One region of the Vibrio floridensis genome, then DNA from elsewhere that is predicted to be linked to it. Evidence: predicted binding sites of a transcription regulator. Region 1 holds the regulator's gene; the other holds the start of a gene.
What was found. Region 1 encodes MetJ, which represses methionine synthesis genes. Its sites were predicted from a motif close to TTAGACNTNTANANGTCTAA; they were not measured.
Positions count from the first base shown of each region.

Region 2: metK (methionine adenosyltransferase) is a predicted target of MetJ. The motif match lies at 1,235-1,254, and genes of this name have one in related genera.

Region 1 covers NZ_JAKGCY010000013.1:9,484-12,906, forward strand. Annotated here, with positions in the region: gene LZU85_RS16570 (malic enzyme-like NAD(P)-binding protein) at 1-1,065, shown strand, start outside; gene metJ (met regulon transcriptional regulator MetJ) at 1,150-1,467, opposite strand; gene LZU85_RS16580 (O-succinylhomoserine (thiol)-lyase) at 1,679-2,845, shown strand; gene LZU85_RS16585 (bifunctional aspartate kinase/homoserine dehydrogenase II) at 2,845-3,423, shown strand, end outside.
Region 2 covers NZ_JAKGCY010000006.1:20,961-24,383, reverse strand. Annotated here, with positions in the region: gene tkt (transketolase) at 1-1,006, opposite strand, end outside; gene metK (methionine adenosyltransferase) at 1,335-2,489, shown strand; gene LZU85_RS11160 (DUF2189 domain-containing protein) at 2,742-3,423, shown strand, end outside.

The sequences.
Region 1 (3,423 bases):
TCAAAGGGAAATATGGTGGCCGTTATCTCTAACGGTACGGCAATTTTGGGCCTAGGTAACTTAGGTCCTTTGGCATCAAAGCCAGTAATGGAAGGTAAGGCGCTGCTGTTTAAGCGTTTTGCTGGTCTTGATTCTATCGATATTGAAGTGAAGCATCGTACCATTGACGAATTCGTGGATACGGTCGCGAACATTGCAGATACCTTTGGCGGCATCAATCTAGAAGACATCAAAGCTCCAGATTGTTTTGAAATTGAAAAACGTCTGATTGAACGCTGTGATGTGCCGGTGTTCCATGATGACCAACACGGTACGGCCATTGTCACCGCTGCTGGCATGCTGAATGCGATCGAACTGCAGGGTAAGAAGCTAAACGAATGTATTATCGTTTGTCTTGGTGCGGGTGCGGCTGCCGTGGCGTGTATGGAGCTGTTGATCAAATGTGGCGCGATGCGCGAAAAGATCTACATGCTGGATCGTAAAGGTGTGATTCACACTCGTCGTGATGACCTCAACGAGTACAAGCAACTGTTCGCCAACAATACAGACAAGCGCACACTAGAAGATGTGATCAGCGGTGCGGATCTCTTCCTTGGCGTCTCTGGTCCAAACCTAATGCCTGCAGAAGCGCTGAAGCTGATGGCGGACAAACCAGTTGTGTTTGCGTGTTCAAACCCTGATCCAGAGATCAAGCCGGAATTGGCGCATGAAGTGCGCAGCGATCTTATCATGGGCACTGGCCGCAGTGACTATCCAAACCAAGTCAACAACGTGCTTTGTTTCCCATTCATTTTCCGTGGTGCGCTGGATGTGCGCGCGAGTGTGATTAACGATGAAATGAAGCTGGCTGCGGTTGACGCGATTCGTCAATTGGCGAAAGAACCAGTTCCAGAGGCCGTGCTTAAAGCGGCGGGTGTGGAATCGCTGAGCTTTGGCCCACAATACATTATTCCAAAACCAATGGACTCGCGTTTGTTGCCTCGCGTAGCGAAAGCGGTGGCCCAAGCGGCCGTTGATACCGGCGTTGCTCGTATTCCAATGCCTGAAAACTACATGGCCGAGTAAATCACAGCCTAAACAAACGGGACGCTTTAAGCGTCCCGTTTTGATCGTGTGTCACTTATCCCCGATGTGACCCTGCCCGATGATTTAATCATCGTAGGCTTCAAACTCGATACCCATCGCCGTCATCAACTCTTTGGCTTCAGTAGGAATGTCGTCAGGGCGATCTTTTCTAAGATCTTCATCCGTCGGCAGGGGCTGACCTGTATAGGCATGCAAAAATGCTTCACACAACAACTCGCTGTTTGTCGCGTGGCGCAGGTTGTTAATTTGACGACGAGTACGTTCATCCGTCAGAACTTTTAGTACTTTAAGCGGGATAGAAACGGTAATTTTTTTGACTTGCTCGTTTTTCTTTCCATGCTCTGCGTATGGACTTATGTATTCGCCATTCCAGTCAGCCATTGCGCACCTTCAGAGTAATAATTGGTGAATTAAAATTGTAAGCGGAGATTTTAGCTGGATTTACTGCCATAAGCAAAGACATATAGACGTCTAGAAGTGTTGACGTCTTAATGTTTGATGGTTAAAGTGACAGCTATTAAAGGAGAGGAAGGCGCTGCAACAACATTAGCGCATTCTTATTAAGAATTCATCTTCGCTGAAAGGAAACATGATGAGCACTCACAAGCCAGCCACGATAGCCGTGAGAACCGGCATCGAATCCGATACTCAATACCGTGCCGTTGTACCACCCATTTATCTCTCAACAAACTATGGTTTCTCTTCCTTCGGTGAAGTTCCTAAATATGATTACACTCGTTCTGGCAACCCCAATCGAGGTTTGTTAGAACAAGCACTGTTCAAATTGGAATCGGGCAAAGGAGCAGTGGTCACCAACTGTGGCACCTCTGCACTCAACTTGTGGGTCTCTGCTTTCTTAAGCCCAGATGATCTTATTGTGGCTCCTCACGACTGCTATGGCGGTACTTATCGTCTGTTCAATACTCGAGCGAAAAAAGGCGATTTTAAGGTCCGTTTTGTTGATCAATCCGACAGTGCTGCACTGGATGCGGCGTTGGCGCTTAAGCCTAAACTGGTGTTGCTTGAAACGCCTTCCAACCCGCTGGTGCGTGTGGTGGACATCGCGGAAGTGTGTGAGAAAGCGCATAAAGTGGGCGCGTTGGTGGCGGTCGATAACACCTTTTTGACACCGGTGTACCAAAAGCCTTTGGAGCTCGGGGCTGACTTTGTGATTCACTCGACAACCAAGTACATCAATGGGCATTCTGATGTGATTGGCGGTGTGGTGATCACCAAAACCGAAGAGCACGCAACAGAGCTAGCGTGGTGGGGGAATTGCCTTGGTGCAACCGGCACGCCATTTGACAGCTATATGACGCTGCGCGGCATTCGTACTTTAGGCGCTCGCATGCGTGTGCATGAAGAGAGTTCACAGCAAATCCTTGCTTATCTACAAACCCAAGATTTGGTTGGTACGATTTATCATCCAAGCTTGCCAAATCATCCAGGGCATGAGATAGCGAAAAAACAGCAATCTGGATTTGGCTCTATGCTCAGTTTTGAGTTCGCGGGCAGTTTCGAGCAGCTAAAAGTGTTTGTTAAAGTACTTGAACTGTTCTCATTGGCGGAGTCGCTTGGTGGCGTTGAAAGCTTGGTCTGCCATCCCGCATCCATGACCCATCGCGCTATGGGTGAAGAAGCATTGGCTGAAGCTGGGGTAACACAGCAACTCATCCGTCTATCGGTGGGTCTTGAAGATGCGCAAGATTTGATTGCCGACCTTAAGCAAGCCTTTCAACAAGCGAAGGAGGGCCGTTAATGAGTCAGGTTCGACAACTGCACAAATTTGGTGGAAGTAGCCTTGCTGATCCGGATTGCTATCGCCGAGTGGCAGGCATACTTAAAGAGTATTCTGGTGAGAATGATCTCGTGGTTGTGTCTGCAGCAGGAAAGACCACCAATCGTTTAATTGAGTTTACCGATGCACTTGAGAAAGATGGTCGATTGGCACACGAAACGTTGCAGGCTTTGCGCCACTATCAAACTGGTTTGGTGGAAGCTCTGATTCAATCCGATCTGAGAAAGACGTTGTTAGACCAGTTGGTCGACGAGTTCAGTACGTTGGCAGAGCAGACGGCCCCGTTGAACGCAGCGCAAAAAGCTGCGATTTGGGGTCATGGTGAAGTATGGTCATCGCGTCTGTTGGCGGCGTTGCTCAACCAATCTTCACTACCCGCGGTTGCCCAGGATGCGCGTGCGTTTCTGCGTGCGGAAACGGGCACACAACCAGAAGTGGATCGCGCTCGCTCTTACCCCTTACTCAAAGAAGTGTTGGCTCAGCATTCCCACCGCCGAGTGGTGATCACTGGCTTTATGGCACAAAATAATGCTGGTGAA
Region 2 (3,423 bases), on a different contig from region 1:
ACTGAGCTGGCAGTTCGCCATTTACGCGGCGTTTGAATTCCGCAGCTTCGACTGGGTACGCTGCTGCGTACGCATCAAACTTCGCATTCCAAGCGGCTTCTTTTGCAGCGCCAGCTGCTTTTGCATCCCACTCTGCGTAAACGTCAGCAGGGATTTCAAATGCTGGGTGCTCCCAACCTAGGAATTCACGTGCCGCTGCGATTTCTTCCGCACCTAGTGGTGCACCGTGACAGTCGTGTGAACCCGATTTGTTTGGTGAACCAAAACCGATGATAGTCTTAGTACAGATTAGAGTTGGGCGAGGATCTGCTTTAGCGGCTTCAATTGCTGCGTTGATCGCTTCAGCATTGTGGCCATCTACTGCAGGGATTACGTGCCAACCGTACGCTTCGAAACGCTTAGGTGTATCGTCAGAGAACCAACCTTCAACGTGACCATCGATAGAGATGCCGTTGTCATCCCAGAATGCGATCAGTTTGCCTAGACCTAGCGTACCAGCAAGAGAGCAAGCCTCGTGCGAGATACCTTCCATCAGACAGCCATCACCCATGAACACGTAAGTGAAGTGGTCAACGATGTCGTGGCCTTCTTTGTTGAATTGCGCTGCGAGCGCTTTCTCAGCCATTGCCATACCAACCGCGTTGGTGATGCCTTGGCCTAGCGGGCCAGTTGTTGTTTCGATGCCCGGTGCGTAGCCGTACTCTGGGTGACCTGGAGTCTTAGAGTGCAATTGACGGAAGTTCTTTAGGTCGTCGATAGATAGCTCGTAACCGCTAAGGTGCAGTAGCGAGTAAATCAGCATAGAGCCGTGGCCGTTAGACAGTACGAAACGGTCGCGGTCAGCCCATTCAGGGTTTGATGGGTTGTGGTTTAGGTGGCCGCGCCAAAGAACTTCAGCGATGTCCGCCATACCCATAGGTGCGCCTGGGTGGCCTGAGTTTGCTTTTTGTACGCCGTCCATGCTGAGTGCGCGGATTGCATTAGCGAGATGTTTACGAGAAGGCATGTCTGCTCCTGAGTGCATTAAGCGAATTGATAACATAGAAAATCGAGTGGCGATTATTTTCGCAAAGCAATCTCTCGACTGCAAACGATTTACCTGAACAATTTGTCGAAATGTAAGCGACTTAATGCCATTTCACTGAGAAAAAAACATTTTCTCACTCGATTAAGCAAACGTTTGGTTTTAGCTAATAATAAAAAAGAGCTTGTAATTCGAGCATTCAAAACTAGAATAGACGTCTAGATGTAGAAACACCTACAAACGTTATTGTATTTCCTACTGCTGGAGCATGCATTCTCACAGCAGAATAGATTAAAAAAGTGGAGCTCTCATGGCTAAGCACCTGTTTACTTCTGAGTCGGTTTCAGAAGGTCATCCAGATAAAATTGCAGACCAGATTTCTGATGCGGTTCTTGATGCGATTCTTGAACAAGACCCAAAAGCGCGTGTTGCATGTGAAACGTACGTAAAAACTGGCATGGTAATGGTCGGTGGTGAAATCACCACTTCAGCATGGGTTGATATCGAAGAGTTAACTCGTGAAACGGTGCGTGAAATTGGTTATGTACATTCAGATATGGGTTTCGATGCAAACTCATGTGCAGTACTGAACACTATCGGTAAACAGTCTCCAGACATCAACCAAGGTGTTGATAAAGCCGATCCTAAAGAGCAAGGCGCGGGCGACCAAGGCATCATGTTCGGTTACGCATGTAACGAAACTGAAGTTCTTATGCCAGCACCAATCACTTACGCGCACCGTTTGATGGAGCGTCAAGCGAAAGTTCGTAAAGATGGCACACTGCCATGGTTGCGTCCTGATGCAAAATCACAGGTTACTTTCCAATACGAGCAAGGCAAAATTGTTGGTATTGATGCGGTTGTTCTTTCAACTCAGCACTGCGATTCTATTTCCACACCGGATCTTCGCGAAGCGGTTATGGAAGAGATCATCAAGCCAGTTCTTCCTTCTGAATGGCTAAACAAAGAAACAAAATACTTCATCAACCCAACTGGCCGTTTCGTTATCGGTGGTCCAATGGGTGACTGTGGTTTGACTGGTCGTAAGATCATCGTTGATACCTACGGCGGCGCAGCTCGTCACGGTGGTGGTGCTTTCTCTGGTAAAGATCCATCGAAAGTAGACCGTTCAGCTGCTTACGCAGCACGTTACGTAGCGAAAAACATCGTCGCGGCGGGTATGGCAGATCGCTGTGAAATCCAACTGTCTTACGCAATCGGTGTTGCTGATCCAACCTCTATCATGGTGGAAACATTCGGTACTGAGAAAGTATCACACGACATCATCATTGAAGCGGTACGTCAGTTCTTCGACCTACGTCCATACGGCCTACAAGAGATGCTGAATCTACTTCAGCCAATCTACAAGAAGACCGCAGCATACGGTCACTTCGGTCGCGAAGAGTTCCCATGGGAAGCGACTGACAAAGCAGCACTACTGCGTGAGTTTGCTGGTATCAAGTAAGATAACCTCACCTCATTCTCCAAAGCCTTCGCTCAATGCGAAGGCTTTTTCATTTGTGCGACGAAAAATTCGCCACGGCATTTGTATTTTTAACTAACTCCAACGATAGTTAAATAAATGTTAAATGAGATTTATCTCTCATCTTAACGACAACAAAACAGATGCTAACGGTAATAAAAGAGAGCTTGCCCCGCATCTGAAACCTACTGACAGTCAACGTCAGTCTGACAGTGAATCGATCAAGGAGGAGCTATGCCTCGTACCGTAGACCCGTCGGATCTGGAGCAAAAACGAAAGGACGTTCCCGATCACGAATACGCTCGCACTATTCCATGTAACCAACTCAGTGTGTCCGCCCCGTTTCACTGGCTAGCACTTGGCTTGCATGACTTCATTCGAATGCCACTTATCAGCGCCTTTTATGGCTTATGCTTCATGGCTGCCGCCATCGGTATTGTGTTGCTGGTTGAGTGGCAAGGGACTCATTTGGTGGTAATGCCCAGCTTAGTGGTTTACATGCTCATCGGCCCATTTCTTGCGCTTGGTTTGTATGATGCCAGTTGGGAAAGAGAACGCGGCCATAGCGCCAGCCTACTCCACTCAATGAAAGCCATTGGCCGCAACTCTTCTTCTCAATGGGCCTTTGCGGTGCTGTTAGCGGTGTGCATGATTTTCTGGATGCGCATTGCCGCTTTACTCCATGCCCTCTACCCTTCTGTGCAAGGAGCACCACTTACAGAGTTTCTTCCTTTCTTAGTGATTGGTTCACTCGTTGGTTTCGTCTTAGCCAGTATCGTCTTTAGCATTTCTGCGTTTTCGATTCCGATGATGATGGAACGCCGAGTCGATATGATGACAGCGGTTTTCAGCAGCTTTAATGCCGTGAAGTCCAACATTCCGGCAATGATTGTTTGGGCAGCCATTATTTGTGGCG